DNA from 4 places in the Clostridium sp. CM027 genome. Region 3 is predicted to be linked to each of the others. Evidence: riboswitches for the same ligand, from Rfam matches in the RefSeq annotation. Region 3 holds a riboswitch; each other region holds the start of a gene.
The links. A riboswitch is a leader RNA that binds a small molecule or an ion and turns the genes downstream of it on or off. The one in region 3 is predicted to bind cobalamin.
Positions count from the first base shown of each region.

Region 1: it holds a riboswitch for cobalamin, as region 3 does, so the genes downstream of both, cobU (bifunctional adenosylcobinamide kinase/adenosylcobinamide-phosphate guanylyltransferase) here and KTC92_RS09865 (YitT family protein) in region 3, are expected to answer to the same signal.
Region 2: it holds a riboswitch for cobalamin, as region 3 does, so the genes downstream of both, KTC92_RS16620 (cobyric acid synthase) here and KTC92_RS09865 (YitT family protein) in region 3, are expected to answer to the same signal.
Region 4: it holds a riboswitch for cobalamin, as region 3 does, so the genes downstream of both, KTC92_RS08665 (sirohydrochlorin cobaltochelatase) here and KTC92_RS09865 (YitT family protein) in region 3, are expected to answer to the same signal.

Region 1 covers NZ_CP077725.1:1,055,941-1,063,548, forward strand. The annotation lists gene KTC92_RS05110 (O-antigen ligase family protein) at 1-850, opposite strand, end outside; gene KTC92_RS05115 (ABC transporter ATP-binding protein) at 1,172-1,936, opposite strand; gene KTC92_RS05120 (iron ABC transporter permease) at 1,937-2,989, opposite strand; gene KTC92_RS05125 (ABC transporter substrate-binding protein) at 3,006-3,953, opposite strand; gene cobU (bifunctional adenosylcobinamide kinase/adenosylcobinamide-phosphate guanylyltransferase) at 3,988-4,548, opposite strand; cobalamin riboswitch at 4,710-4,891, opposite strand; partial or broken gene KTC92_RS18630 (hypothetical protein) at 4,851-4,913, opposite strand; gene KTC92_RS05135 (penicillin-binding transpeptidase domain-containing protein) at 4,969-7,032, opposite strand; gene msrB (peptide-methionine (R)-S-oxide reductase MsrB) at 7,279-7,608, shown strand, end outside.
Region 2 covers NZ_CP077725.1:3,486,863-3,494,470, forward strand. The annotation lists gene KTC92_RS16605 (hypothetical protein) at 1-748, shown strand, start outside; gene KTC92_RS16610 (site-2 protease family protein) at 1,040-1,657, shown strand; gene trmB (tRNA (guanosine(46)-N7)-methyltransferase TrmB) at 1,725-2,378, shown strand; cobalamin riboswitch at 2,608-2,784, shown strand; gene KTC92_RS16620 (cobyric acid synthase) at 2,919-4,412, shown strand; gene cbiB (adenosylcobinamide-phosphate synthase CbiB) at 4,493-5,443, shown strand; gene hemA (glutamyl-tRNA reductase) at 5,474-6,658, shown strand; gene KTC92_RS16635 (NAD(P)-dependent oxidoreductase) at 6,622-7,281, shown strand; gene hemC (hydroxymethylbilane synthase) at 7,309-7,608, shown strand, end outside.
Region 3 covers NZ_CP077725.1:2,080,258-2,087,865, reverse strand. The annotation lists gene KTC92_RS09890 (GntR family transcriptional regulator) at 1-351, shown strand, start outside; gene KTC92_RS09885 (ABC transporter substrate-binding protein) at 495-1,508, shown strand; gene KTC92_RS09880 (iron ABC transporter permease) at 1,511-2,599, shown strand; gene KTC92_RS09875 (ABC transporter ATP-binding protein) at 2,599-3,372, shown strand; gene KTC92_RS09870 (DUF3842 family protein) at 3,360-3,773, opposite strand; cobalamin riboswitch at 4,046-4,234, shown strand; gene KTC92_RS09865 (YitT family protein) at 4,433-5,284, shown strand; gene KTC92_RS09860 (sigma-54-dependent Fis family transcriptional regulator) at 5,442-6,461, shown strand; gene KTC92_RS09855 (aconitate hydratase) at 6,858-7,608, shown strand, end outside.
Region 4 covers NZ_CP077725.1:1,813,743-1,821,350, reverse strand. The annotation lists gene cobT (nicotinate-nucleotide--dimethylbenzimidazole phosphoribosyltransferase) at 1-463, shown strand, start outside; gene cobC (alpha-ribazole phosphatase) at 483-1,073, shown strand; gene cobS (adenosylcobinamide-GDP ribazoletransferase) at 1,192-1,944, shown strand; gene KTC92_RS08670 (transposase) at 2,267-3,178, opposite strand; cobalamin riboswitch at 3,391-3,575, shown strand; gene KTC92_RS08665 (sirohydrochlorin cobaltochelatase) at 3,720-4,553, shown strand; gene KTC92_RS08660 (histidinol-phosphate transaminase) at 4,623-5,741, shown strand; gene KTC92_RS08655 (cobyrinate a,c-diamide synthase) at 5,783-7,108, shown strand; gene KTC92_RS08650 (precorrin-8X methylmutase) at 7,186-7,608, shown strand, end outside.

The sequences.
Region 1 (7,608 bases), 1.0 Mb from region 3:
ACCCTTTCATGAAGCTTTCTCCATGGTCAGTTATCCCCATAATACCCCAACCCGTAAAAGGCTTAAGTTTTATCATTTTTAAACATCCATCCCATATTCCAAAACGACTATTGAATGAGGTATCGAAATCATGTCCGGTTAAATTTTTAAGCATTTCTGGTGGTACAAAAGTAATTACAGCCGTAATTATAAATATTGTGATAAACAGCCATATATCTTTTTTATTACCTTTAAGTAGATAAAATATAAAAACGCCAAATAATAGCCCCATAAAAGCACCCCGAGATCCCGTTAAACACAATGCAATAACAAAGAGGATTGTCGCTGTCTCATAAAATAATTTTGCAGTTTTTGATTTAATGCTACAAAAATAAATACCTACAAGAATCATTATAGCAAACCAGTTCCCCGCTACATTAGGATTACCAAAGGTGCTATATATTCTACCATTAACTGCTGGCTGAGCTGTACTTTGAAGAAATGCCCCCCAAATATTAAAATTAAAATACTCATATAACACTTTCTCAATAATTCCAAAAATTGCTGAGAACAGAGAAAAAAACACTAAATGCATATATATCTTTTCCACCATATTTTCATTTTTACAATAATTTTGCAAAAAAATACTAACACATAGATATATAAAGAGAGCAAACGATGCAACAATTGATGTAAAACTATAATTTATAACTCCTACTATTAAAGACCAAATAAATAGTAAACAAAGTCCTATATTCCAATAATTTTTATCTATCTTAATTTTTTTAAATAACACCATATATATCATATATAATAATGGTATTATGGTCGTATAAGGAGAAATGATTGTTAATAAAACTAAAATGCCCATAATAAAGCCACCTTCATCTCTAGTATTTTTTTTCGTAAGCATAATGATAAGTGCCCAAGAGAATTACCTTATCATTTTGTAAACTGCAATTCCATTAAGTACTAATATTAACCTTGTCACCTCTTTCTATTATATACTAGCCTTGGTATTATTGTTTACTTTATTAAAAGGGTATATTATTATTCTACAACATATAAGCCCTAAAGCTACACCGACTAAAATATCTGTAGGATATCATTTTTATTATCCCCCTTCCTCCATTATATCTCTTTTCCCATATTGTTTCAAAAAAATAAATGTAGCAAAGGATTACCCTTGCTACTAAAATGGCATAATAAAAGTTTTACCCGTTTTAGGATTTTTAGTTATATATACATCTAATCCGTAAACCTCTTTAATTATATCTTCTGTTAATACTTCCTCTGGAGTTCCATCTTTGTAAACTAAGCAATCATGCATTAGTATCATATGATTGCCATATGCAGCCGCTATGTTCAAATCATGTAGCACAGCAATAATTGTTATGTTTTTATTTTCATTTAATTGTTTTAATTGATTCATCATTTCAATTTGATGATGAATGTCTAGGTGAGAAATAGGCTCATCTAAAAGAATTATTCCTGTTTCTTGGGCAATCGCTCTTGCCACTACCACTCGTTGTCTTTCTCCGCCACTTAATGCATTTATGCTTTTATTTCTAAGACCCCAAGTGTTTGTCATTTTCATAGCTTTCATAGCTATTCCCATATCTTTTTCACTTTCTGAGCAGAATCTAGAAATATGAGGCGTTCTTCCCATAAGAACTATATCTTGTACTGAAATATCGAATTCGATTTCTGTGCTTTGCGGTACCACTGCTATTTTCTTTGCTAAAACCTTTGATTTCATTTGGGCTAAGTCCTTTTCATCAATAAAAACTTCACCTTTTTCAGGTTGCAGTGATTTTGATAATATCCTTAGAAGTGTAGTTTTACCTGAACCATTTGGACCTAGAATAGTGTGAAATTTTCCTCTTTCTATGTTTATACTAATATCCTTTAATACTTCCTGTTCAAAGGAAAAACTTACGTTATTTATCTCTATCAATTACATCGCCTTCTTCTTTGTTCTATATAATAAATATATAAAAAATGGAACTCCAAAAATTGAAGTAATAATTCCTACTGGTATTTCTGATGGAGGCACTACTGCTCTTGCAAGCGTATCGCAAATTATTAAAAATATAGCTCCCCCAAGTGCAGAAAATGGTATAACCACCCTATTATCTGGTCCAAAAATCATTCTAATAGAGTGCGGCACTATAAGACCTACAAATCCAATTATTCCACTTACAGATACGACTGCTGCCACCATCAAAGTACTTATTAAAAGTATATACTTTTTTAATCCATTTACATCTACACCAAGACTTCTAGCACTCTCTTCTCCAAGAACCATGATATTCAGATCTCTTGAAAATGTAAAAATAAATAAAATTGAGGGAACTACTATTATAAACAGTAAAATTACCTCGTGATATCCAGCCGTTGAAAAACTTCCCATCGTCCACATAACTATTTTTTCAATATTATCTCTATTAAAGGTCATCATTAATGAAATAATGGATGATAATAAATAATTTATGGCAACACCCGATAGTAAAAGTGTGGTAACTGGAACTTTAGTACCGACTCTCGCAATATTATAAACCAGAAAAGTAGTTATTATAGCACCTACAAAAGCATTGAATGCCACCATGCTCATCCCTAAAAAATTGATTTCATTAAGAAAAACCATGGTTATAGTGGCCCCAAGTGCAGCCCCTGATGAAACTCCGAGAATAAATGGATCTGCCATTGGATTTTTGAAAATACCCTGAAAAGAGGTACCAACCACTGAAAGTGCTGCTCCTACTAAACAGGATAAAATGATTCTAGGAAGTCTTAACTTTACCAATATGATTGCAGATGTAGGATTAATTCCATCTAAGGATACACTGTTATTTAATATTGGAATTTTGCTTATAATAATTAGGGCTGTCTGTTTTAAAGAAATATCTGCTACCCCAAAATTTGTTGCTACAATCATTACAATTAGGAGTAAAAATACCCCTACTGCAAAAACTCGTCGATAATAACTCTTATTTTCTATAAACGTCATGGTTATTTAACCCCTTTTATTTAAAAAGTTCAGGATGAACTAATTTAGCAATTGCTTCAAGTCCTTCTGCAAGTCTCGGTCCCTGCCTAACAATAATGTTTTCATCAATCTCCAATAATTTGCCGTTCTTAACTGCATTCAAATCTTTGTAACCATTGGTAGCTTTTATACCTTTTTTTGAATCATAGAGCTTTGAACAAATTAGCACATCAGGATTCTTTTCTACAAGCTTTTCTACACTGTAGTTCCAACCAACTACGTCGCCCGCAGCATTTTTTCCGCCAGCAATGTCTATCATACTACCTATAAATGTATCTTTTCCTGCTGTAAAATCACCACTCTTGCCAAATCCTGCTACATAGTACACTGTTGGCTTCTTAGCATCCTTAACCTTATCAGTTATTTCTGCAACTTTCCTTTTCATATCTGATACTATTGTCTGGGCTTCCCCACTAGCATTTACAACCTGACCAAGTTTTGACATTGTGTCATACACACCATTAAAATTTTCTTCACCACCAAGCGCTACAACCTTTATATTAAGAGCCTCTAATTTTTTAATAATAGCCTTATCAAAAAGAGCTGATACAATAACTACATCAGGTTTTAATTCAACAATTTTCTCTACACTTGGTTGCAATAAGTCACCAACAGATGTAACCTTAAGGGCCTGAGCTGGGTAATCATCGTAATCACTTCTACCAACTACACTGCTTCCTTTACCAAGTGCATATATTCCCTCTGTTATATTTGGTGCAATTGTAATAATTCTTTTAGGTTCTTTTTCAATGATAACCGTTCTATCATATGAGTCAACTACCTTTAGCGGATATACTACAGCGTTAGTTTCCTTTTTAGTAGTATTAAGCGACCCTTTATTCTCACCTTTGCTGCCACACGCGCTAAATACAACACAAACAAAAACAGCTAAAACTAGACTTATTATACTTTTTCTTTTAAACATAAGTTGCCTCCATAAATTTTAATTTTTTAATTACTTATTTAATTTTAATTGGGATACCACAAACCACCATGTGAACTTCCTGAGCCCTTGATGCAATATACTGATTAACTCTACCCGCAATATCTCTAAAAACCCTTGCCATCTTGTATTCTGGTACAATTCCAGAGCCAATTTCGTTAGTTACAAGAATTATTGTTTTTAAGTTTTTTTCTGCTTCGTCAAGAAATACTGCTACCTCTTGTAAAATCCCTTTTTCCATTGCGCTTATAGCTTGATTATTAAGATCATCGAACTTATCCCCCGCTTCATCAAACATAAGATTTGTAGTCATTATTGTAATACAATCTAATAAAATCGTATCAAACTGCATTTCTTCGTTATAGAATACCTGTTTTAAATTCTTATAGCCTTCAAAGGTATACCAATTAGCTGGTCTTCTTTCTTTATGTTTTTTTACTCTGTCCTTCATTTCATCATCAAACGGAATTGAAGTTGCAATATAAAGTACGTTGCCCTTCTCTTCTTTGGCTAGCTTCTCAGCATATGTACTTTTCCCACTCCTTGCTCCACCTGTTATAAGTATAATTTTTTTCATAGTATGCTCCTTATTATTTTAATGATATACTCTAATGTAAAAAAATCAGAAAATAAAAAAACCACATCTCAAGGATGTGGAATAATGCAATTAAATTTTTCACATATTGGATAACCCAATATTATTGTTAAATCACGCATTTTTCATCCTCCCTCCGAAGACTAAAATTTCAAGCAATAGGCAGGTTTACTGGCTTTAGCATCATCTTACTCTCCAACCTTCTCAGTTTCCCAATGGTTCTTTGGATTTCATCCTCTAATACAGTAGCGGTGGGCTGCAGTGGTTTTATAATCACTTTCCCTTTTAACCCCTGTTACAGGGCACCTAAAACAATATTTAATTTTTATTAAGTTGACTATTTTTATTGTAACATCAAAAAAATATTAAAGCAATGTAAATCATTCTACCTACTTTCTAACGCTATTTCAGTGTTTTATTTAAGTAATATTCCATTACTCCTTTTACAATAGGTACCACATGGTGACTTCCACCTTTCTCTTTAACGTTTTCCATTAACATTGATACTACTATTTTAGGATTAACTGTATCCATACATATAAACCATCCATTTTCTTCTGCAGCTTTATCCTTGTCATCTTTCTTAAGTTCCGCTGTTCCAGTTTTACCCGCGAGAGCTTGCCCATCAACTCTTGCCGCATGACCTGTACCATTTGGGTTATCGATAACTCCAGTGAGACCATCTTTTACAAATTTTATATTATCCGCGGAAATTGCATTAGCTTTCCATACCTTAGCCTTTACCTTTTCATTCAAACTTTCTAAAGTTGGAGACATAATATTTCCATCGTTAACAACTGCGCTATACGATAGTGCAAGGTGAAGTGGGCTCATAAGGACCTCCCCTTGACCATAACCAGTATCTGCTAATGCTACATCATTCTTAATGTTGTTACCATTGGCTACTTGTGAATTTGCTATTGGATAATTTATTGGAAGCTTTTGACCTATTCCAAAATTGTTGCATCCTTTTATAAATTCCTCTTTACCTATATTAAGAGCTGCCTTTGCGAAATATATGTTATCAGAGTATACAAATGCATCCTGTAAATTCACTGACTCTCTCGGTTCACCAACCCTAGTAACCTTATTGAGTCCCCATGATTTATCCGGTTGCCATTCGTTTCCCGGTATGTTAATAAGTTCACTAGGTTTTATCTTCCCTTGCTCTAACCCAACTGCAGCCGTTATCAGTTTAAATGTAGACCCTGGAGAATATACAGCCTTAAATCTATTATTAAATGGATCCCCTGCTTTTTCCCATTCTGCCTTTTGGGTATTAGAAACATAAGTAGTAATTGCATTTGTATCATATGACGGCGAGCTTACTAAAGCCAATACCTCTCCAGTTTTTGGATTTATTGCTGCACTGGCTCCCGGCTCTTTATTCATCCCTTCATATATTTTCTTCTGTAGTTCACTATCTACTGATAATGTTATATTTTCACCTGCTTTTGATTCTTTTTTAAGAATTACAACCTTATTGTTATTATTTTGTTTTGATATATATATTGTTGCCCCATTTTCACCCTTAAGCTTGTCCTCATAAACCTGTTCAAGACCTGCCTTTCCTATTAAACTAAATGAGTTATACCCTTTACTAGAATTCTTTTGTAGTTCCTCAGCAGTTATCGGCTTTATGTATCCTATAAGCGACCCCAAAGCTTCCCCACCTGGATATACTCTACCTTTAGTCTTGTTCGGGATTACCCCATCAAGCTTCATAACTCCATCTATTTTTACTTTTTCACTACGCAATATGTTAATAATCGGTATAAATTGATCAGAATTTTCATTATCCTTTAGTTTATTTTCTATAACCGAAGCATCAATATCTAGTATCTTAGCCATCTGCGATATATTAGCATCCTTATTTTTAATAAATGTAATGGGTTTTATTCCAATCGTAACAATTAAATCATTTATTGCAAGTGGTTTTTTACTCCTATCATAAATTTCTCCACGTATAGCCACTTCTGGCTCTACCCTAACCTTATCTCCCGCTTCCATACTAGGAAATATCATTTTCTCATTCCAAACTAATGTCCACTGCTTTTTATTGTTAACTTCTTCCTTCACCATAGTAGCCTGGTAGCCTGGCATTTTTAATTGCCCTGCTGCAGTATCCATAACTATAGAAAATGGTATATTTATAGCTTTTTTATTTCCTTCCTTAATTTTATCTTCATTCTCCACATTAATAGATATACTTTTAGCCTCTATTCCACTATAAATAGCATTGTATTTGTCTACAAATTCCTTTTCAGTTATTGTTTCCTTAGTTTTAACTGAAAGCATGCTATACATTGTTTTGAAATCCTGCTTTACCCACTTGTTCTTATATGTATCAAATGTTTTTGTTGCACTATCCACTTTTGTAAAAAAATTAAACATAAATACTGCCATTACTATTAATATAATCCCTATCGTTGTAAAAAGTACTACTTTTAAGTTTTTTTTCGACATTTTTTTACCACCCCTTACTTATTATAACACTTGAACCGTATAATTAAATAGTATGATTTTTAAAAGTTTATTTTTTTGCATATTAAACAAATATATTATAAAATAAATTATATTAACTAGAGAATTAATACCCTCAGGATACTATTTTCAACACATCTTTACCCCTGTTGCTTATAATGTATTTAGTATATAATAACTATTAATTGGTGCAATAAATATTATACTCATTATTAAGGAGGCATTATTATGGATAATAAAGTTTATACTAAAAAAAGTAAAGAAGAACTAAAGAAGATCTTAACTCCAATTCAGTTTGAAGTAAGTCAGGAAAGCAGCACAGAAAAATCTTTTGAAAATGAATTTTGGAATAATAAAGAAGAAGGCATTTATGTAGATATTAATAGTGGAGAGCCCTTATTTACATCTCTTGATAAATTTGATTCAGGTTGTGGGTGGCCTAGTTTTACAAAGCCTGTTGAGGATGCTAACGTTAAAGAAAATAAGGATGCAACCCATGGTATGATGAGAACAGAAGTAAGGAGCAAATATGGTGACAGTCATTTAGGACATTTATTC
Region 2 (7,608 bases), 1.4 Mb from region 3:
AATTTCTTTTTATAAATGGCTTCCAGATAGAAATAGAATGCTTTTAGTAGAAAAAAGTGATGATGAGTCTAGCAATTTAGTATTGTATTCTTATGACGTAGCAAAAGGTGAAAAAGTAAAGATAGGAAAATTAGCATATACTGGTACAAATGATGAAGTAGAAGATATTCAAGTATCAATTTTAACAGGTGTTACTTATATACAGGTTTTAAATGAAGGTGGTAGCAGTAGTATATATAGAATTGACAGAGACTATAGAAGTGACAAAGAGGAAGAGATTACAAAAATTGATACAATACCAAAGAGTGTGAGTAATATGGCATTAGCGCGCCATGAAGATAATTTGGTATACGAGGGATTAGTCTATAATAAAATGTATTCTACCACCCTTGAGGAACCTATAAATATTAAAGGTGTAGAAAAACTTACTTTAATTGGCACTGATGATGATGACAATGTGTATCTTGGAGAATTAAAAGATAATTTGGTAAGCAAAATTTATTATGGGAAAACATTAGAAAATACTGAAAATTGGAAAGTGATTGATTTACAAAAACCTTCTAAAAAAAATGATCTATTTGTTACATCTCTTGGTAAGGTCTATCAAAATGATGTAATGAAAGCTGTAATAAAAGATGTTAGTTCTGGAACTGAAACTAGCTATAAAGGAAAATTATTGCAATTGTATACTAAGGGAATAGTATCATTGGTTAATGATAAAGAAGTATCTTTTGTTCTTTTTAAGTAGTCGATACTATGATGTTTATTTAAGACCTTATCTTTTTAAGATAAGGTTTTTTCTATAATCTGAAAATATAAGTTAATTCATAAGGATATAGTTGTGGGAATATATTATTTTATTTTAAGAATATTCAATTCAAAATAACAATAAACTTTGTTATAATAGGATAGTAGACATCTTAAAAAATAACAAGTCAAAGATGCATTAACAAGGTGAGTAGCGATTAACATTGCCTACCATGTAGGAGTATAAGGAGGAATAAATTTGGATACACAACAAATATTAAATAAGATTTTGATGATACCCGCAATTTTATTAGCATTTACTTTTCATGAGTATGCGCATGCTATCGTAGCAGATAGGTTAGGAGACAAAACTCCACGATTTCAAGGGAGACTTACGCTGAATCCAATCGCACATATAGATCCAATGGGATTTCTTATGATTATATTAGTAGGGTTTGGTTGGGCAAAGCCTGTTCAGACAAATCCTAGTGCATTTAAAAATTATTATAAGGATGATTTGAAAGTTTCAGTTGCAGGCCCAATTGCTAATCTAATTCTAGGGTTTGTATTTGCAATTCTTACTGTGTTATTTTCGAAATTTCCACCAATTCATGGTGGATTATATACTATTATTAGCCAAATTTTAATAATTACAGGGTACCTAAATTGTATTTTGTTTTTTCTTAATTTAGTGCCAATACCGGGATTTGATGGATCTCATATAGTTAGGGATTTGTTCCCAAAGTTTTTTTACAATTTACCAGATACAATTTATAGGTATCAATTCTTAATATTTATGGTGTTAATATTGCCTATATTACCTGGTGGACAATCAGTTTTTACTTATATCGTGCAAGCGCCAGGGTTATGGTTATTTAAACAATTTTTAAATATTGCAGGGATGTTTTAATATTAATATAAAGCTAAGAAAATCATATAGTGATTTTTTATTATTTAGAATGTAAGGAGAAAAATATATGCGCTTAAGAAAAAAATATTGGGCTAGGCCAGAGCTGGAAACTAGTCATATTGTAATAACTGACCAATATGATCACAAAGGAAAATGGAATGAAGAGTTTAAAAATAACAATGCAATTCATCTAGAACTAGGTTGCGGTAAAGGTAGATTTATATCAGAAAAGTCCAGGAGAGATCTCGATATCAATTTTGTAGGCATTGATTTAAAAGATGAGGTTCTGGTATTTGCCCTTAGAAAAGTTATAGAAGTAAGAGAAGTTGAAGGGGAACAAGACATAAATGTACGTCTTATGCCAATGAACATTATGCTTATTGATGATGTGTTTGCAAAAGATGAGATAAGCAGAATTTATATAAATTTTTGTAATCCTTGGCCAAAAGACAGACATAATAAAAGAAGATTAACTCATACTAAGTTCTTGACGAGCTATAAGAAATTCTTAAAACCGGGATCTGAAGTTTGGTTCAAAACAGATGATACAGAGTTATTCGAAGAATCGGTAGATTATTTCAAAGAGTGTGGGTTTGAAATATTATTTTCAACCTATGATTTGCATAAGAGTGATTTTAAAGATAACGTAGTTACAGAATATGAAGCTAAATTCACAGAAATAGGCAAACAAGCTATGTTTCTACAGGCAAAATTAATTTAGCGAATTAATGCATCTCCTGTGGAACTGTTGCAGCTTCGCAGGAGATAACTTATAACCATATGAGACTTAAGCATTTTAGATTCTTATTTATTGACAGGATTAACATAATGCTATAAACTTAATTACATAGAAATGTATTAAATTGAAAATTTTAAAAATGAAAATTATGAATTATATTAGTTAAAAATGAATAGATTTGTTTAGGTGCCTATTATTAATCAGCCACTAAAGTGGATGCAGCTACTTTAGTATATGATTAGTAAGGTGAAAAGGGAATGTGGTGTAATTCCACAGCAGCCCCCGCTACTGTAATTGAGAGAAAATCTTTTATAACTACCTGAAAGGGAAAGTGATAAGAGAAAGTGTATCAAGAGCCAGGAGACCTGCCTAAATTAGTAATATTAAGCTTTCGGCGGGAAAGAACTGTAGAATTCAAGTTAGTGCAATGAAAAATTTGTACATAACAGCAGGTGCGCAAGCTTGCTGTTTTTTTGTTGTGTGCCAAATAAGAATACAAGCAGGAAGAAAGGAGAAATAGTAATGGCTAAAGTAATGGTTCAAGGAACCGCTTCATCAGTAGGAAAAAGCATATTAGTAACAGCACTTTGCAGAATTTTTGTGCAAGATGGGTTTTCAGTATGTCCTTTTAAGTCACAGAATATGTCATTGAATTCTTATATTACATTGGATGGAAAAGAAATGGGACGTGCGCAGGTGCTTCAAGCCTATGCGGCAGGATTGGAGCCAGAGGTATATATGAATCCGATTTTATTAAAACCTACCTCGGATAAAAAGTGCCAAATTATCGTTAATGGAAAGGTTTTTGGGAATAGTACAGCTATGGAATATCATAATATGAAATTGGAATTCAAAGACATGTTAAAAAAGCAGTTTGAAGAATTAGAGAAGAAGTTTGATATTATAGTAATGGAAGGAGCAGGTAGCCCAGCAGAAATTAATTTAAGAGATAGAGATATAGTGAATATGGGAATGGCGGAACTTATAGATGCACCTGTGATACTCGCAGGAGATATAGATAAGGGTGGAGTATTTGCGTCACTAGCAGGGACTTTGCTTTTGCTTAATGAGGCCGAGAAAAAAAGAGTTAAAGCCACTATTATTAATAAGTTTAGAGGAGATTTAGAAATCTTAAAGCCAGGACTTACAATGCTTGAGGATATTATACATATTCCATGTGCAGGAGTAGTTCCTTATTTTAGATTGGAACTCGAAGATGAAGATGGTGCAGTAGAATTTAACAAAAAAATTACTGCACCTATTGATATTGCTGTAATAAAGCTTCCACATATATCGAATTTTACGGATTTAGACGCATTAAAGGCTGAAGAAGATGTATCAGTTAGATTTGTTACAACTAAAGGAGAATTGGGCACACCAGACCTCCTTATCATACCGGGAACAAAAAATACTATTGATGATTTAATTTCTTTAAGAAATTCGGGACTTGCAGAAGCGGTTCAGCAATATAGTGTACAAGGTAACGTATTAGGCATTTGTGGAGGCTATCAAATGTTAGGAAATAGCTTAAGTGACCCTAATGGCTTAGAGGGAAATTCAAAAGAAACAGAGGGTATGAAGCTTTTAGACGTAGACACAATATTTGAAGATGAGAAAATAACTACAAGAGTAAAGGCTCGTAGCATTAACATTAGGGATACTAGTATAGAAACTTATGGTTACGAAATACATATGGGAATTTGTAAATATGGTCATAATGCAAAACCACTTTTTGAAATCTATGATAAGAATGGTTCTGATACGTCATCCTTCGATGGAGCAATAAATGCAGGTGGAAATGTTATGGGTACATATATTCATGGAGTTTTTGATGGAGTAGAGTTTAGAGAACATATGATTAATACTTTAAGGGTAAAAAAAGCTATGGAACCTAAAAAATCTAAGGTTTATGAAAATCTAAGAGAAAAAGAATTAGACAAGCTAGCAGATATAGTTAGAGATAATGTAGATATGGATTCAATCTATAAAATCATAGGAATAAAAAGAAAAAGTTAGGGACAGTTAACAACTATTTAAAAAATTATAACAGTATAAGATAGTGAGGAATTAAAATGGCAATACTATTTCAGACGAACATAATAGATTTAATTTTAGCGGTAATGTTAGACTTATTAATTGGAGATCCATATTGGTTTAAACATCCGGTGATTTATATAGGAAAGCTTATTTCTAAATTAGATAAGTTAGGCAGAACGATATGTAAAACTAATGGTCAAATTAAAGTTTTTGGCGGAATTATTGTAGTTATAGTAGCACTTTCTAGTTTTTTAGTGCCTTTTATAATTTTGAGGATTTCTAATAAGTTTTTTTGGTTGTACCATATTCTCAATATAATATTGCTTTGGACTACAATAGCTGCTAGATGCCTTCATAAAGAAGGTAAGAAGGTTTATGATTCTTTAGTTAATAATGATATTTATGACGCAAGAGTTAAATTATCGTACCTTGTAGGGAGAGATACAAAAACCCTTACTGAGTATGAAATAGTAAGAGCTGATGTGGAGACCATTGCAGAGAATACAGCAGATGGTGTTATAGCCCCTATTCTCTATGCATTATTAGGGGGAGCACCTTTAGCTATGATGTATAAGGGCATAAATACCATGGATTCAATGCTTGGATATATGAATGAAAAATATAAATATATTGGTTTCTTTCCAGCTAAAACAGACGATGTATTTAATTTTATACCAGCAAGAATAACAGGATTTTTAATCTGTTTGGCATCACCACTTGTTCGAGGAAATATTGCTTGCAGTATAAAAGTGATGATAAGAGATAGAAAAAATCATAAAAGTCCTAATTGTGCTTATCCAGAAGGAGCAGCAGCGGGGGCTATGGGAGTTAGACTAGGTGGTACGAATGAATATTTTGGAGAAAAAATGTATAAACCAACAATAGGAAACAAAATAAACGATTTGGGGAAAGAACATATAATAGATACAATAAAATTAATGTATGGGGCAATGTTTTATTTAATAATAATATGCATGTTATATGAAATATGCGTATATATGAAATATTAGTAATAGTGATGTATTTTTGGAGATGATATAATGATACAACTTATAGGGCTAAAGCATGATGTGAAAATAGAAATTAGAGAAAAACTCTCAATTATACCAAAACGCCAAGGAAAGTGCTTAGAGGAACTTTTAAATATTTGCGAAGAGGCAGTTATTTTAAGTACCTGCAACAGGACAGAGATATATTTTAAATCTAAGGATGAAGAGATTGTTGATAAGATTTTTAAGGCATTAAATTGGGATAGGTCTTTAATAAAGTGTGTAGAAAATTATAAGGAAGAAAAAGCAATACAACATTTAATGGATGTGGTCTGTGGGTTTGATTCACTATTACTTGGAGAGGACCAAATTTTAGGGCAAGTTAGGGATGCTTATGAAGCTGCAAAAGGTTCAAAATCAACTAAAAAGGAACTTCAAAGACTTTTTGAAAATGCTATCGCTTGTGGCAAGAAGTTTAGAAATAAATCTAAAATAAGTGAGATACCGGTTTCTTCATCTTCTATGGTAGTTAAAGAAGCAATAGATAGGGGACACAAAAATTTTATGATTTTAGGCTATGGAGCGGTAGGAGAATTAACTTCAAAATATATACTAGAGGGGAAAATAAATTTACTATATATTGCAGTTAGGGATATTCATAAGGCTAATATAGAAGATCCGAGGGTGAAAATGATACCGTTTAACGACATACATAAATATTATGAAAAGGTGGATTGTGTTATATCTTGTACAACGGCCCCTCATACTGTGGTTCACTTAAAGGAGTTACCGAGCAAACACTTATTATTATTTGATTTAGCTGTACCAAGGGACATTGAAGAAATAGTAAGTGAAAACCCCTTATATGAAGTGTATGACATAGATATGTTAGGCGATATCCATGATGCCAACTACAAAAGACGTGAAGCCTCTATGAGGGATAATAGATACATTGTGGATGAAGCTATAAAAGAGTATATAGAGTGGAAAACCATGGAAGAGTTATCGCCTTTTATAAAAAAGTTAAAACACAATGGTGAAGGTGTTTACAAAGAAAGACTAGAGACTTTTAAGCACAAGAAAGAGACTAAGGATAATGAAAAATTAGCAGAGATACTTTTGAAGAGTACTTCAAATGCCTATGTAAACAAAGCTATAGAGGTGTTAAAGGAGGAACATTTGAAGGGGAGGTCTAAGGAATGCGTGGACATAATAAGCAGGATTTTTCAGGTTTAAATTATACCATGATTTCACTGCTATCAGATAAGATTAATATACTTATAGTTGGTGGGGGAGAGGCAGCTCTTATAAAATGTAAAACTTTCTCAAAAGAAGGTTGTAATATTACTGTAGTATCAAAAGAGTTTTGCCTAGAATTTTACACACTACAAAATATTTATAACCTAAAATTAATAAAGGGTGAATACGATGAAAGATATGTGGATCAGAATCATATTGTAATTATTGCTACAGATAATATAGAGACAAATGATGGTATAAAAGAATACTGCGATAGAAAAAGTAAACTATATGTACACTGCGGGGATTATAAACAAGGGTTATTTGTAACACCAGTTCAAAGAAGTACACCCAATATGAAATTTGCATTACATACTAAAAACGGTAGCCCTAAAACAACACTTTTCATGTCGAAAGTCATAGAAGATAAAATTTGTGAGTATGAAGGTTTTATAAATTATACATGTAGCATGAGAAATATGGTAAAGAAGAGTGAAGTCAAAAAGGAAATTATGAATTTTGTATGTAGTGAAGATTTCTACTTTTTCTATAATAAGGGAGTGCAAAATACTATTTTAGAAATGTTTTATGGAGCTGAATTTGGGATAGTTGAGAATTGAAAGTTGAAGTTAAAGGAGGAATAAATTTTGAAAATTAATATAGGAACTAGGAGAAGTGAACTTGCACAAGTACAAGCTAATACAGTTATGGCTATGATTAAAGAAAAATTTAATATTGACTCTGGAAAGGTACTTATTGAGACTAAGGGAGATAGAATTTTAAATGTAACTTTAGATAAAATAGGAGGTAAGGGTCTTTTTGTAAAGGAAATAGAGGTTGCAATGCTGGAGCAAAAAGTTGATATAGCAGTACATAGTATGAAGGATGTACCCTACGAAATACCAGAGGAGTTTGAAATAGTGGCTATTCCAGTTAGAGAAGATGTT
Region 3 (7,608 bases):
AGTGGAGTGCCACTTTATATTCAAATTAAACAACAGATTATAGATAAAATAGAAAAAGGAACTCTCAAAGTTGGAACAAAATTACCTACAGAAAGAGAATTATCTAAAATTTTAAAAGTAAGCAGAAATACTGTAAGCACTGCATATAATGACTTGGAACAAGAGGGGGCTTTGAAAGCTCATCAAGGGAAGGGAACGTTTGTAACTGAAGATTTTATATCTTGGGAAATTAAAAATAAAATAATAAAATTCATTGACTTAGGACTAGAGGGAGCTCTGAAAAGTGGAATGAAGCTAGAAGAGTTTTTAGACATAGTAGATCGAAGGGTAGATGCAAAAAACATATATTAGATAAATTTAGTAATAAGAATGGAGTATGTTTAAAGCGTATCATATAGAAGTAGAAGGCACCCATTAAATCATATTCTGCGAAGCTGCAATATCAACGAATATATCATAGTATGCAAGCTATAAACAAAGGAGAGAAAATTTAAATGAAAAAGATAATAATTATGATTTTATCAGTATTTATGGCATTTGGAGCAACTGGATGTAGCAATAAAGAGGAATCAACCGTACCTAAAAGAGAAACTAAAGTAGAAAATAGTAATAAACAGTCCTCACATTACCCTGTTACAATCACAACATATAATTATTCTAAGCAACCTGTTAAACTTACTTTTGAAAAATCACCAGAAAAGGTTGTTGCAGTATATCAGAATTCAATAGAAACATTATTAGCATTAGGATTGCAGGATAAGATAATTGCAGCATCTGGGTTAGATCATGATGTTAAAGATGAATATAAAAGTTCTTTCAGCAAGTTGAAGTATTATGGAAAAGCACCCGCAAAAGAGGAGGTTATTGCATTACAACCTGATTTCATATTGAGCTGGTATTCTGTATTTGGTGAAAAAAATCTTGGGGATGTAGGTTTTTGGCATGAAAGAGGGATAAATACATATATGTCACAAAACAGTGGTGTTATTAAACCAAATACGCTGCAAAATGAATATGATGATATTTTAAATATGGGTAAAATTTTCAATGTAGAGGATAGAGCTAATGAAATAGTTAATACAATGAGAAAGGAAATTGAAAAGGCTAAGGGCTTTGTTAGAGGAAAAGAAGCTGTTAAAACAGTAATCCTAGAAGTGGAAAAAAACGGAACATATCGAATTTATGGGGAAGACAGTGTTGGTGGCGATATTGCAAAGAGAGTTGGAGCAAATTTAGTAGCAAAGTCAAATGGTAAAATGGGAAATGAAGATTTGATAAAGCTTAATCCTGATGTAATTTTCACTGTTTATTACGGCAAAGAAATTGATAAAGAGGCTGCATTAAAAAGCATTATAAGCAATCCGGCGCTCTCAAGCATTTCGGCAATAAAGTCAAAAAGGGTTCATCCGATAATGTTAAGTGAAGTTTATGCTAGCGGTATCAGAACTTTAGATGGTATAAAAACAATTTCAAAAGGATTATATCCTGAATTATATGGAAATAAATAAGAATGAAGAGAATTTATAAGAATAATACACAAAATGGTTTGATCAATGGAACACCTACTTATATATGTGTTTCCATTATACTTGTTATTATCTTGATTTTTTCAATTCTAACAACCGTAACTATGGGCTCTGTTGAGATTTCTATAAAAAATGTATATGAAATCATAATATATAAGTTATTTAACATTGGTGATGCAAAGTTTTTATCAAGTGGTGCGATACATGATATTGTATGGTTTATAAGGCTTCCAAGAATTATTTTGGCAGTTGCTGTTGGAATAGGTCTTTCAGTATGCGGGGTCATAATGCAAGCGATTGTAAAAAATCCATTAGCAGATCCTTATATATTAGGTATTTCTTCAGGAGCGTCGTTAGGTGCTACCTTAGCTATCATGCTTGGGGTAGGTGTTTTTTTTGGCAGTAATTATGTAGGGATATGTGCTTTTCTAGGAGCGTTTGCAATATCAATACTTGTATTAACCCTTGCAAATGTAAATGGGAGAGCTAATTCAACAAAGCTTTTGCTGGCGGGTATGGCATTAAGTAGTGTGTGTTCAGCATTTTCAAGTTTTATTGTATACTTCGCTAATGATAGAGAGGGTATGCAGAGTATAACATACTGGCTTATGGGAAGCCTTGCAGGCGCAGAATGGCAAAATATAAGGATAATTATTCCGGTTGTAATAGTAGCTACACTATTTTTTATTACTCAATATAGAACGCTTAATTTAATGCTACTTGGTGATGAAGTTTCTATAACTTTAGGTACAGACCTTCAGAAGTATCGACAATTTTATCTTATAATTACATCAGTTGTAATTGGATTCATTGTATACTCATCAGGGATTATTGGATTTGTGGGACTTATTATCCCTCATCTTATAAGAATGATATTTGGAACAGATCATAAAAGAATTATTCTACTATCTGCATTAACAGGAGCTATATTTTTGGTTTGGGCAGATGTTTTATCCAGAATTATAATACCTGGAAGTGAACTTCCTATAGGAATATTAATTTCTATGATTGGTGCCCCAATCTGTATATATCTTATGGTAAGTAAATCATATGGATTTGGAGGTGATAATTGATGGAAATAAAGACTTTAGATGTAGAAACTTATTTAGGTGGAAGTCATATTTTGAAGGGGTTAAGCATACATGCAAAGAAAAAAGAATTCGTAGGCATTATAGGACCTAATGGAAGTGGTAAAAGTACACTTTTAAAATGTATATATCGAACCCTACAGCCTTCTACAGGAACTGTATTTTTGGATGATAAAAATATTAAAGAGTTTTCTATGAGAGAAAGTGCAAAAAAAATGGCTGTGGTGTCTCAACATAATAATTATAATTTTGATTTTACTGTTTCTGATATGGTTCTAATGGGACGAGCACCGCATAAAAAGTTTATAGAAAAAGATAATGCACAGGATTATATAATTATGGAAGAGTCTTTAGAAAAAGTGGGTATGACAGAGTATGCTAAACGAAGCTTTTCAACCTTATCAGGGGGAGAAAAGCAAAGAATAATTCTTGCAAGAGCCTTGGCACAAAAAACAGAATGTCTTATTCTAGATGAACCTACAAATCATCTAGATATAAAGTATCAGCTTCAGTTTATGGCTACTGTAAAGGGACTTGGGGTCACAGTTATATCTGCTATTCATGATTTAAATATTGGTGCTTTATATTGTGATAAAATTTATGCCATGAAAGCAGGTAAAATTGTTAGTTATGGAACACCAACAGAAGTCTTAACCAAAGAATTAATAAAGTCTTTGTATGAGGTTGATGCTAAAGTTACAGAGGATAAAGAAACTGGTATTTTAAATATTATGTATAAACCTTCTTATATAAAATGATATTTTATATAACTTTTTATATCAAGTACAATTTCTTCAATTATATCTTTGATTTGCATATTCCTTGTGCCTGGGATATAAATACCATGTTTTTGTAGTGGAAGTATATATTTAGTACAATCCATATTAAATATTGACGTGGCAATCATGGGAGTAATTTCACCGTTAATGCCACAACTACATATTATTCCAATTGGAACGATTATACTATCGATTTTATTTTTCTTGCAAAATGAGCAAATTGATTCCTCACCAGTTATACCAATATTTGCACCGGTTCTTACCATATTTGAACAAGCGAATGTATTTGTACCAAGTGCAATAATATAGATATCTAGGTCAATTTCTTTACGGAGTTTTTTTATGATTGTTTGACCGAGACCTGTCCCTTGTGCGTCTATTACAGCTTACTGGAAAAAAAGAAAGTTTAAATTCTAAAGGCCAAGTTTGTGTGAATGATTAAATACTAGATAAATATAGTTAAGTTAATCGATAACATTGTAGGTTATAAAATTAAATAAATTACTTATCTTATGTAGGTGTTATAAAATCAAACATAATTACTCATTTTTCAAAAAAATTCAAATAGAACACTGAATTTTTACTAAAGAAATTTTGACAATTAAGTATTTTAAATGTATACTTGAATCATGGAATAATATAGTTTATTTAACTTAATATTGAACTTAAAGGTATGAGATGTTTTGCATTTCATTTAAAAGGGAACCAGGTGAAAAGCCTGAACGGTCCCGCCGCTGTAATGGTGAGAAGCTTTAAATTATACCACTGACAATTTTGTTGGGAAGGATTAAAGCGACTGTGATCCAAAGTCAGAAGACCTGCCTTTATTAATACACCAATAACGCTACGAGTGATAGGGGGTGTGACGCATATTTGTATGAAAATGCATTTTAAATTTTGCATTTTTTACAAATATGGTTGGTATTATTATCAAGCCCTTAGCATAAATGCTAAAGGGCTTAATTTTTCGTTGAGAAAGAAATTATGATTATTTTACAGAGGATAGGTAATACAATTGATAATTATAAGGAGGCATATTATGAAAACAAAGATAAAGGAATTTGTGCTTATAAACATAGGAATGTTTATGGTATCAGCAGGTTTATATTTCTTTTTAATGCCAAATAATTTAGCGACAGGTGGGGCGAATGGATTAGCAATAGTTATAAATAAATTTACAGGGCGATTATCCGTAGGTTGGATAATGATTATAATAAACCTTATTTTGTTTGCAATGGCATTTATTGCTATAGGAAAGAGTTTTGGTGGGAAAAGTGTGTATGCAAGCTTTGGTGTAGGAGGTATTATAATTGTATTTCAAAAGTTTATACCTATTAATAATTCAATTACAGGAGATATTTTACTGGAACTTATATTTGGAATACTAATATCAGGAATAGGTACAGCTATAGTATTTAATCAAAATGCTTCAACAGGGGGGACAGATATATTAGCTAAGATATTAAATGAATTTTTCTATATAAATTTAGGAAAAGGAGTTTTAATGTGTGATTTAATTATAATTTTAATGGCAGTTTTTGCTTTTGGAGTTAAGCTATCATTATATGCAATGCTTGGAGTTATAATTAATGGTTTTCTTATAGATCACATCATAGATGGAATAAATGTGTGCAAAGAAGTTACAATTATAAGTAAGAACAGCGATAAGATAAGAAAATATATAAGAGAAGAGCTAGATAAAACATCTACTGTATATAACGGAGTAGGGGATTTTTCAGATGAGAATAAAGAAGTTGTTGTGGTTATAGTAGGAAGAAGTGAGTTTATAATACTTAAAAGATTCATAAGATTTGTTGATAAGGATGCTTTTGTAACAGTGAATAATATTTATGAAGTTTTTGGATACGGATTTAAATCGTTAACACATTAAATATGAATTTCATGTATATTTAATTCAAAGTAAATTAGCTGTTTAATTTTTATGAAAATCTCAGAAATATCGGTGCTTTATTTGATTAAATAAAGATTGCATGAATGAAATTGTATAACTAATAGAGAGAATTTGTTTAAAGGGGATAATATATATTGTGAGTGGAAGTTTAGATAATATAGAAGAAAAGACTGCGGAAAGAATAAAAAATGATATTTTTAATATAAGTAAAATGATAATAGAAGATAATAATATGATAGAAGTAATAAAGATGGCAAACAAGGTTTCTAGGGTGAATACCACAGTTCTTGTTCAAGGGGAAACAGGAGTTGGAAAAGAAGGAATTGCTAAGTATATACATTATAATAGCTTAAGAAAAAAGGAATCGTTCGTTGTTATAAATTGTGGTGCGATACCTAAAAACTTAATAGAATCTGTGCTTTTTGGATATGAAGCAGGAGCTTTTACAGGCGCAAATAAGCAGGGGAAGATAGGACTATTTGAGCTTGCTGATAAGGGAACTATATTTTTAGATGAGGTTGGAGAGTTATCACAAGAGGCTCAGGTTGAACTTTTAAGGGTTGTACAAGAACATGAGATAGAAAGGATAGGCGGATTAAAGACAGTAAAGGTGGATGTTAGGATAATAGCGGCAACAAACAAAAATTTAAAGGAAATGATAAAGAAAAACTTATTTAGAGAGGATTTATACTATAGACTTAGTGTTTTTCCTATAAACATACCTCCTCTTAGAGAAAGAAATGGAGATATTGTACCACTCATAAAGTTTTTCATGGAAGAAATAAATGAAATGTATGGATTGAAAAGTTATTTTAGTGATGAGGCTTTAGATTGTTTAAAGGCTTACTCTTGGCCAGGCAATATAAGAGAACTTAAAAATATAGTTGAAAGATCTTTAGTTATGAGTGATAACAAAATTATAATTACAAAATATCTTCCTAAATATATAAGAAAAAGCTATAAAAGAAATGAAATAGAATTTAGTATAAGTAATTTAAGTATAAAAGGACATAATTTGAAGGATATAATTCGAATTATAGAAGAGGAGATAATCGACGATGCAATGAGACGTTATGGAAATATAAGAATGGCAGCAAAGGCTTTGGGGGTTAATCCATCTACATTAGTTAGAAAAAGGCAGAAATATAATAAGTAAAATTAAAAGAAAACTCTTTAAACTTATACTAAAGTTTAAAGAGTTTTCTTTTTTTTATGAATAAAAGTATGCAAAATTCATTTGTATGCATTTTTGCATATGCCCTAGTTTGAAGGGGTTGATTCAATAAGTTGAAAAAGGTCGCAATTTAACAATATGATTATAAGGAAAACAATCTTATGAAAAATTTGTTAATAAGGCTTAAGTATAGAACTTTAAAGGGTTTAGCTATTAAAGAAATAATAAATTATATAGTTGGCGCGGTTATTGCTTAATATATAAATATAAATGGGGGGATATATTAGGCTATTAATGCAAGTAAACAATATATTGGTAGTTTATGGGAGTTAAAATAAAAGGCTTATTATTTAAAATTAAAAACAAGGGGGAAATAAGATGTTAGGAACAATTACCGAAAAGATATTGAAGGAACATATTGTAGAAGGTATACCTAAGGCAGGTGAGGAAGTAGCTCTTAAAATTGATCACACATTGACACAGGATGCCACTGGGACAATGGCTTACTTACAATTTGAAGCTATTGGTATAAAACGTATCAGAACTGAGCTGAGTGTGAGTTTTGTGGATCACAATACGTTGCAGACGGACTTTAAAAATGCTGATGATCACCGATTTTTACAATCGGTTTCAGAAAAATATGGAATTCATTTTTCAAGGCCTGGAAACGGTATTTGCCATCAGATTTTTTTGGAGAGATTTGCGCGTCCTGGAAAAACATTAATTGGCTCTGATAGTCATACACCAACTGCAGGTGGAATTGGTTCATTTGCACTTGGTGCAGGAGGTCTTGATGTGGCTGTTTCAATGGCGGGTGGAACTTTCAGGTTAAAATATCCTAAGGTTGTTGGTGTTAAGCTGACTGGAAAGCTTCCTGAATGGGTTTCTGCGAAGGATATCATTCTTGAGATATTACGTCGCATAAACGTTAATGGAGGAGTAGGAAAGGTACTGGAATATTTCGGTCCTGGTATTAAAAATTTAAGTGTTCCTGATCGTGCTACTATTACAAATATGGGAACAGAAACTGGATGTACTACAAGTATTTTCCCAAGTGATGAAATCACAAAGGAATTTTTAAAAGCGCAGGGAAGAGAAGATCAATGGGTGGAAATTGTACCTGATGAGA
Region 4 (7,608 bases), 270 kb from region 3:
GGAGCAATTTATTAATAAAAAGAGGGTAATTAAGAAAGCTATTGAAGTAAATAAACCAGATAAAAATGATGTTATCGATGTACTTTCAAAAGTTGGAGGATTTGATATTGCGGGACTATGTGGGTGCTTCCTGTCAGCTGCGAAGAATAGGGTGCCTATTGTTATTGATGGATTTATAGCCTCAGCAGCTGCATTATGTGCTTATAGACTAAACCCATTAGTGAAGGAATATATATTTGCATCTCACTTATCTGCGGAACCGGGGGCAGCTTTTATAATGAAGGAAATAGGATTAAAACCTATGCTTAATTTGAACATGAGACTGGGGGAAGGGTCAGGTTGTCCACTTGCTTTTAATATAATTGAGGCGGCGCTTTTCACTATGGATAATATGGGGACATTTGAAGAGGCAACGCTTGATAGTAAAAAGTATATAGATATAAGGGAGAATACCGTAGGGTAAAATTTAGGTGTGAGAATTTATGAATATTTATTTGTTAAGACATGGCCAGACTGAAGAAAATAGAAAAGGGTCTTATTATGGTAATTTGGATATAAGTCTAAATGAAATTGGCATAGCTCAAGGCAATAAGGCTAAAGATTTCTTTGATGGCATAAAATTAGATAGAGTATACGTTAGTGATAAAAAAAGAACTTTAGAGATGGCAAAGTTAGTTTTAGGACAACAGGAAATTGCAGTTATACAAGATAATAGAATAAATGAAACTGATTTTGGAGATTTTGAAGGGAAAACATACGAGGAAATTAAAGTTTCATATCCCCAACAGTGTATTTGTTGGCAAAATAATTGGAAAGAATTTGTACCTCCGAATGGAGAAAGTTATATTAAACTATGTGAAAGAGTTAAGAACTTTATGGAGCATATTAAAAAGCTAGAATGCGATAATATTTTAATATGCGCTCATTCGGGAGTCATAAGAGCTATATATTGTTATATTATGAATGAAAATATAGATTTGTTTTGGAAATTTGGTTGTAAAAATGGGGATATAAGCATTATAAAATATGAATATGGTAATTTATATATTGATGCTATTATTCATAATGCATAGTTAGAAAATTGATTTGAGGTATATTTAGTTCTTGCCGATTAACTTTAAAATTAAAATAAACATTACTATTTAGGAAAGAGGTGAGCTTTGCAAGGACAAGTCTTTGCGAGCAAATAAAATGAGAGAATATTTAAATGATTTTTTACTGTTTTTCCAATTCTTCACACGGATACCTATAAATAAAAGTTTAAACTGTGACAAGGAAAACTTTAGGCGGGGATCTGTATTTTTTCCGGTGGTAGGATTATTTATAGGAATTGTCCAGTGGATAACTTATTATATATTAATAAAAGTGCTGCCAGTAGATATTACAGCAATATTTGTAGTTATTATACCGATAGTTATTACTGGAGGATTACATGTGGATGGACTTGGAGATACTTGTGATGGTTTCTTTTCGTTTAAAGGAGACAAACATAAAATAATAGAAATTATGAAGGACAGCACAGTAGGCACTTATGCAACTATTGCTATAGTATTTGATATGTTAGCACGATATGCAGCGGTCTGCACTATCATAGGAAAGAATTTACCACTCATATTAATTGCAACGCCAATAATTGCAAGATTTACCGTTGTTTTTATATCTTTTATTGGTAAGAATGCTAAAGAAACAGGCTCGGGTAATATATTTATTGGAAATATTGACATCAAAAGGGTGGTAATTTCAGGTATTATAACTATTGTATTTGGAACCTTATTAATAGGATTTAACAAAAGTGTTATATTGATACTATCAGCGTTACTTTTAAGTTTCCTATTTAATAAGTTTTGCGAGAGTAAAATTACGGGACTTACGGGAGATAGCTTAGGAGCTAATAATGAATTAGTTGAAATTCTAACTATGATCTTATTTATAGCAATAAGTTAAGGTAAGATAATGGGGACGGTTAACAATTATTTATATTATAATTGGGTGCAAGTTGTTTATGGAAACTTGTACCTTTTTATCGTTGAATTAATTTATTGAACACTAATTTTAATTATTTTTATATTATACATAAGTAAAATGTATATTTTTGATACTTGTCCATGTTTATTAAATGCATATATCCATCTGTTATTCTAATTTTTTTTATTTAATATAACAGATTTAATAAATAGGTAGGTTAAAGTAAATAATTAGAATGAATTTTAATGATTGTCATTAAGTTATTAATCATAATATTGAAGATTATATTAATAAATTATTACTAAGCATAACGTTTAATAAAATCCATGATAATATTCTCATATTTATCTTCTGTTCCAATTAATTCGATGCCAATAGTGCTTAATTTTGATACTCTAGCCTGTGTAATGTTTCCAAGAGTGCTGGATATATCGCTAGATTTAAAATTACAGAGGCTCCTCATTAGAACAACGGTTAAGGCTTTTGCCCGTACAAGCTTTCTGCTGTACTTCATATAAAGATGAGTCTTTGATACATTCATCTTTGACGCTATATATTCTATTATATCTTCTGGCTTAAAGTTCCTTACAAGTATTTTTCGTTCACATTTATACTCTGATTTTTCATCTTTAAATTCTATTTCTTGTTTTAATTTTTCTCCATTACAGCGAAAGACAAGATTATAGTAATTCTTTCTTGCATTTTTTAGGTTATTACCAAAAGAGCTCATAATAAATCCATAATCAACTAATTTAAAAGAATCATGTCTTTTTCCTAAAAATATGGCTAGACTAGAAAAAGCATATTTTTCAGGACAATTTTTATATTCATCTATATCCGTAGGATTATTGTGTATATATAGAGATAAAGTCTTCAAATATCGTTCATTATTAACTATTTTACTCTTAAATCTATCTTTAAAAAGATGTCCTTCCCTTTTATATTTTTTATTAAAGTACATTGCATAAGAAAAATTTATTCCATGCATTGCCTTTGATATATCAGTGCCATTAGCATCAATCATTAAATGAGAATGGTTATCCATAAGACAGTAACCGTAGATTTTAAAATTATAGAGATATTTATACTTTTTTACAAGTGATAAATACTTGTTCTTATCCTCATCATCCTTGAATAAATTTATTTCGCTGATACTTTTGCACATAATATGAAATATCGAGTCATCTGTTTTTTCTCTTGCCTTTCTTGGCATTAAAATCACCCTTCCTCATAGATTTTTATTTGAATTATTGCCTATGAATCGGGATGATATTCATAATCTTAAGCTAATATATATATAAATAATTTAAATAGTTGTTAACCGTCCCTAACTATTTTTCTGAATCATTTTTTTGCCTATTAAACTAAGGAGACACTCTAAATATTGACAGTACGGCTTAAATATAATAAACTAGAATTAATAGAGAATTGAATATGATTTTAGGTGCCTTGAAATAGGTGAAAAGGGAATGCGGTTTAAATCCGCAGCAGCCCCCGCTACTGTAATTGATGAAAAACTTTTAAATGCTACTTCGTAAATTAAAAATGAGGAAGGATAATTAAAGGAAGAATCAAAAGCCAGGAGACCTGCCTAAATGATGTTAACAAGCTTTCGGAGGGAAAGAACTATTTAATTATGGATTAATTAAAAAGTAGTCGCTATCGTATGCGTACTATTTTTTTTGTTTTAAAAAGCATTATATGTAAATGTTATGATAGATTTCGGAAAATATTTAGCAAGGTGGATGATCGAAATGAAGAAGGCAATTTTAATTGTAAGTTTTGGAACAACACATGAAGATGCAAGAAAAGTAACTATCGATGCAATAGAAGATAAAATAAGACATACTTTTGAAGATTATGATATAAGAAGAGCATTTACTTCACATATTATTCTTAGAGTACTTAAGAATAGGGATAATATTCATGTAGATACTCCAGAAGAAGCTTTGGAAAAGTTAAAAAGCGAAGGATATAATGAGGTAATTGTTCAGCCTTTGCATGTTATTCCTGGAGTAGAATTTGATTATATAAATAATGTAGTTAATAGATACAAAGAATGTAAAGCATTTAAAAATATCTTAATAGGAAGACCTCTTTTATGTTTTAAGGGTGAAGAAGCAGGCGTGCCAGATGATTACTCAATAATGGTGGATGCTCTATCAAAGCAATTGCAACCAATGGATACAGTAATTTTGATGGGGCATGGTACAAACCATATTGCAAATGCAGTATATTGCTGTTTTGAAAGCGTTTTAAGGGATAGAGGTTTTAACAATGTCCATGTAGCAACCGTGGAAGGGTATCCAACTTTGGAAAGAGTAATACCTAATGTTACGACTCAGAGTATTAGCGAAGTCACTTTAATGCCACTACTGCTCGTAGCAGGAGACCATGCCAAGAATGACATGGCGGGAGATGCAGAGGACTCCTGGAAGAGTATTTTAGAGGCAAAAGGGTTTAAAGTTAAAATATATCTGCATGGGTTAGGGGAAAATAGTGACGTTCAAGACATTTATATACAGCACATTAATGATGTAATTAATGAAAAGTTTAAGAATGTAGGGAAAACACATAAGGGAAATTAAAATTCTGCGTAAGTTATAAGTAACAAAAGTACGGTAGATGTGAGTTACAAGTAGAAAGGAAGGTATTCAATGATACATGGTGGAGATGTTTATACTAATGGATTACTTGAGGGGCGAGAATTAATAGATTACAGTTCTAATATTAATCCATTAGGGGTTCCTAAAAGTTTCACTGATAACATTAGTGAAGCCGTAGATGCTTTAACAAGATATCCAGATATTCAATATAGGGAGGTATTGAAAGAATTAAAAGAATACATTGATTGCCCAAAAGAATATTTTGTTTTAGGAAATGGGGCTGCAGAAATAATTGACTTAGTTATAGCTTGTCATAAAAATCTACTAATTGTGGTGCCATCTTTTGTAGAGTACGAAATTGATGCTAAAAAGTGGAATTGTAGTATAGAGTATTCTTATTTAAAAGAGAAGATTAATGAGAATACCTTATTAAAGCATGAATATGCTGAGCTTTCCTATGATTATGAGGATATTCTTAATAGATTACAGAGTGTAGAAGGTGTGGTTTTAGGTAATCCGAATAACCCCAATGGCAATATCATAAATAAGGCTGAGTTTCAAAAAATTCTTGAATATTGTGAATGTAACGACAAAGTCATAATAATAGATGAGGCTTTTATAGAATTTACTGGAGATTCACAGCACAGTTTCAGTGAAAAAGTTAAAACATACAAATGTTTATTTATAATAAGAGCATTAACCAAATTTTTTGCGATGCCTGGTATAAGGTTTGGGTATGGAATAAGTAGTAACGTAGACCTATTAAAAAAAGTTAAAGAAAAACAAAACCCCTGGAACATAAACTGTTTTGCAGAAATGGCTGCACGTCATGTGTTAAAAGATAACGTTTATATTGAAAAAAGCAAAGAGTGGATAAGAGCGGAAAGGCCTAGGTTTATAAGATCACTTGAAAATATTTCATTTATAGATAAAGTGTATTTAACCTATGGAAATTATGTATTATGCAAATTAAAAGGACTGGACTCAGAGGCACTTTATAAACTATGCCTAGCTCAAGGATTTGTTATAAGAAAAGCAGATAATTTTAGAGGACTAGATAAACAATATGTAAGGCTTGCTATTAAGGATAATGATAGGAATAGAAAATTGATTCAGTGTTTGAAAAACTTAGAATTGATAGTGAAAACATTGGGGACAGTTAACAACTAATTGCACATTAGGGGATAGTCCGCAAAAGGATGTGAATATAAATGAAGAGTATAGTCATAGCTTCAGATTCAAGTGGTGGTGGTAAGACCACAGTAACACTCGGAATTATGAAAGCGTTTAAAAATAGGGGATTTGAGATACAAGGGTATAAAGTAGGACCTGATTATATAGACTCAGCTTTTCATACAAAGATAACAGGTAAAGGTTCAAGAAATTTGGATTTGTATCTTATGGGAGAGGCGGGAGTTAAGGCTAGCTTTTCTAGAGGATGCGGAGAATTGGGTGTAGTCGAAGGTGTAATGGGTTTATATGATGGAAAAGGCATAAATACATCCTATTCTACGTATCACGTGTCAAAGGTTTTAGACTTGCCTATCATACTTGTATTGTCTCCAAAGGCTCAGGTAGCAACCCTCTGTGCAGAAATTAATGGAATAGTAAATTTTAAAGATGCGAATATAAAGGGCATAATACTAAATAATATAACAGAAAATTATTATAAGTTACTTAAGGCAGCAATTAAAGAAAACTGTAACTTGAAAGTGTTAGGCTATCTTCCAAAAGATGAACGATTAAGCTTAAAAAGTAGGCACTTAGGGCTAATTCAAAGCAGTGAAACAGAGGATTTAGATGAGAAAATTGAAATCTGTGCCAAGTTATTAGAAAAGCATTTGGATATGGATTTATTGTTAGAACAATTTAAAGAAAGTGAAAGGCATATAGATGATTTCCATGTGGAGAATAAGGGGAAAAGGATAGCTGTAGCCTATGACAAGGCCTTTAGTTTTTATTATAAAGAAAATTTAGAGCTTCTAGAGGAAATGGGACAAGTTATATATTTTAGTCCAATTAAAGATAAGAAGCTACCCAGTAATATTGGTTTTCTTTACATAGGTGGAGGGTACCCTGAGGTTTTTATAAAGGAGCTATCTGAAAATACATCAATGCTTGGCAGTATAAAAAAAGCTCTTGATAATGGGCTACACTGTTACGCCGAATGTGGAGGATTAATGTATCTTACTGAGGGAGAAAAACTGCAAGGCGAAGAAAAAATATCACATAATACTGTTGGCTTTTTTAAGGGGTATTACACCTTAACAAAAAAGCTTCAGAACTTTGGGTATGCAGAAATAAAGGTAGGGGTAGAAAATAATATTTTACCACAAAATATGAGTATAAACTGTCATGAGTTTCATAAATCTATTGTTAATTTATCTGAAGAAAAGGTATTTAAGCTTTCTAAAGAGGGTTATGATGGATATGAGAAAAATTGGCAATGCGGATATGTTAAAAAAAATACTATGGCAGCTTATGGACATGTGCATTTTTGGGGAAACTTACAATGGTTTAAGGAGATTTTCAAATAGATTAATTAGTTGCTAACCGTCCCTACCTATGAACACTTATTTAAATTATTTAAATTAAAAGAAAAGGAGATTAAAATATGGATTATATAAAGATTCCTATGGATATAGAAAAAAAAAGCTTCGAAATTATTGGAGAAGAAATGGGAGAACATAAATTTTCTGACAAAGAGCTTTCAATAATCAAAAGAGTAATACATACTACAGCAGATTTCGATTATAAAAACATAGTTTATATTAGGGATGGAGCTATTGATGAGGCTGTAGAGTTACTTAAAAATGGAGCTACCATTTATACTGATACAAAAATGGCACTGGCAGGTATAAACAAAAAAGCTCTTAAAGATTTAAATTGTAAGGCTTTATGCTATGTAAGTGATGAAAAAGTGGCAGAGATAGCAAAAGCGCGTCACATAACGCGGTCTATGGCAGCAGTTGAAAAAGCGGTAGATGATGGAGTAGAATTTTTCATATTTGGTAATGCACCTACAGCTTTGTTTAGA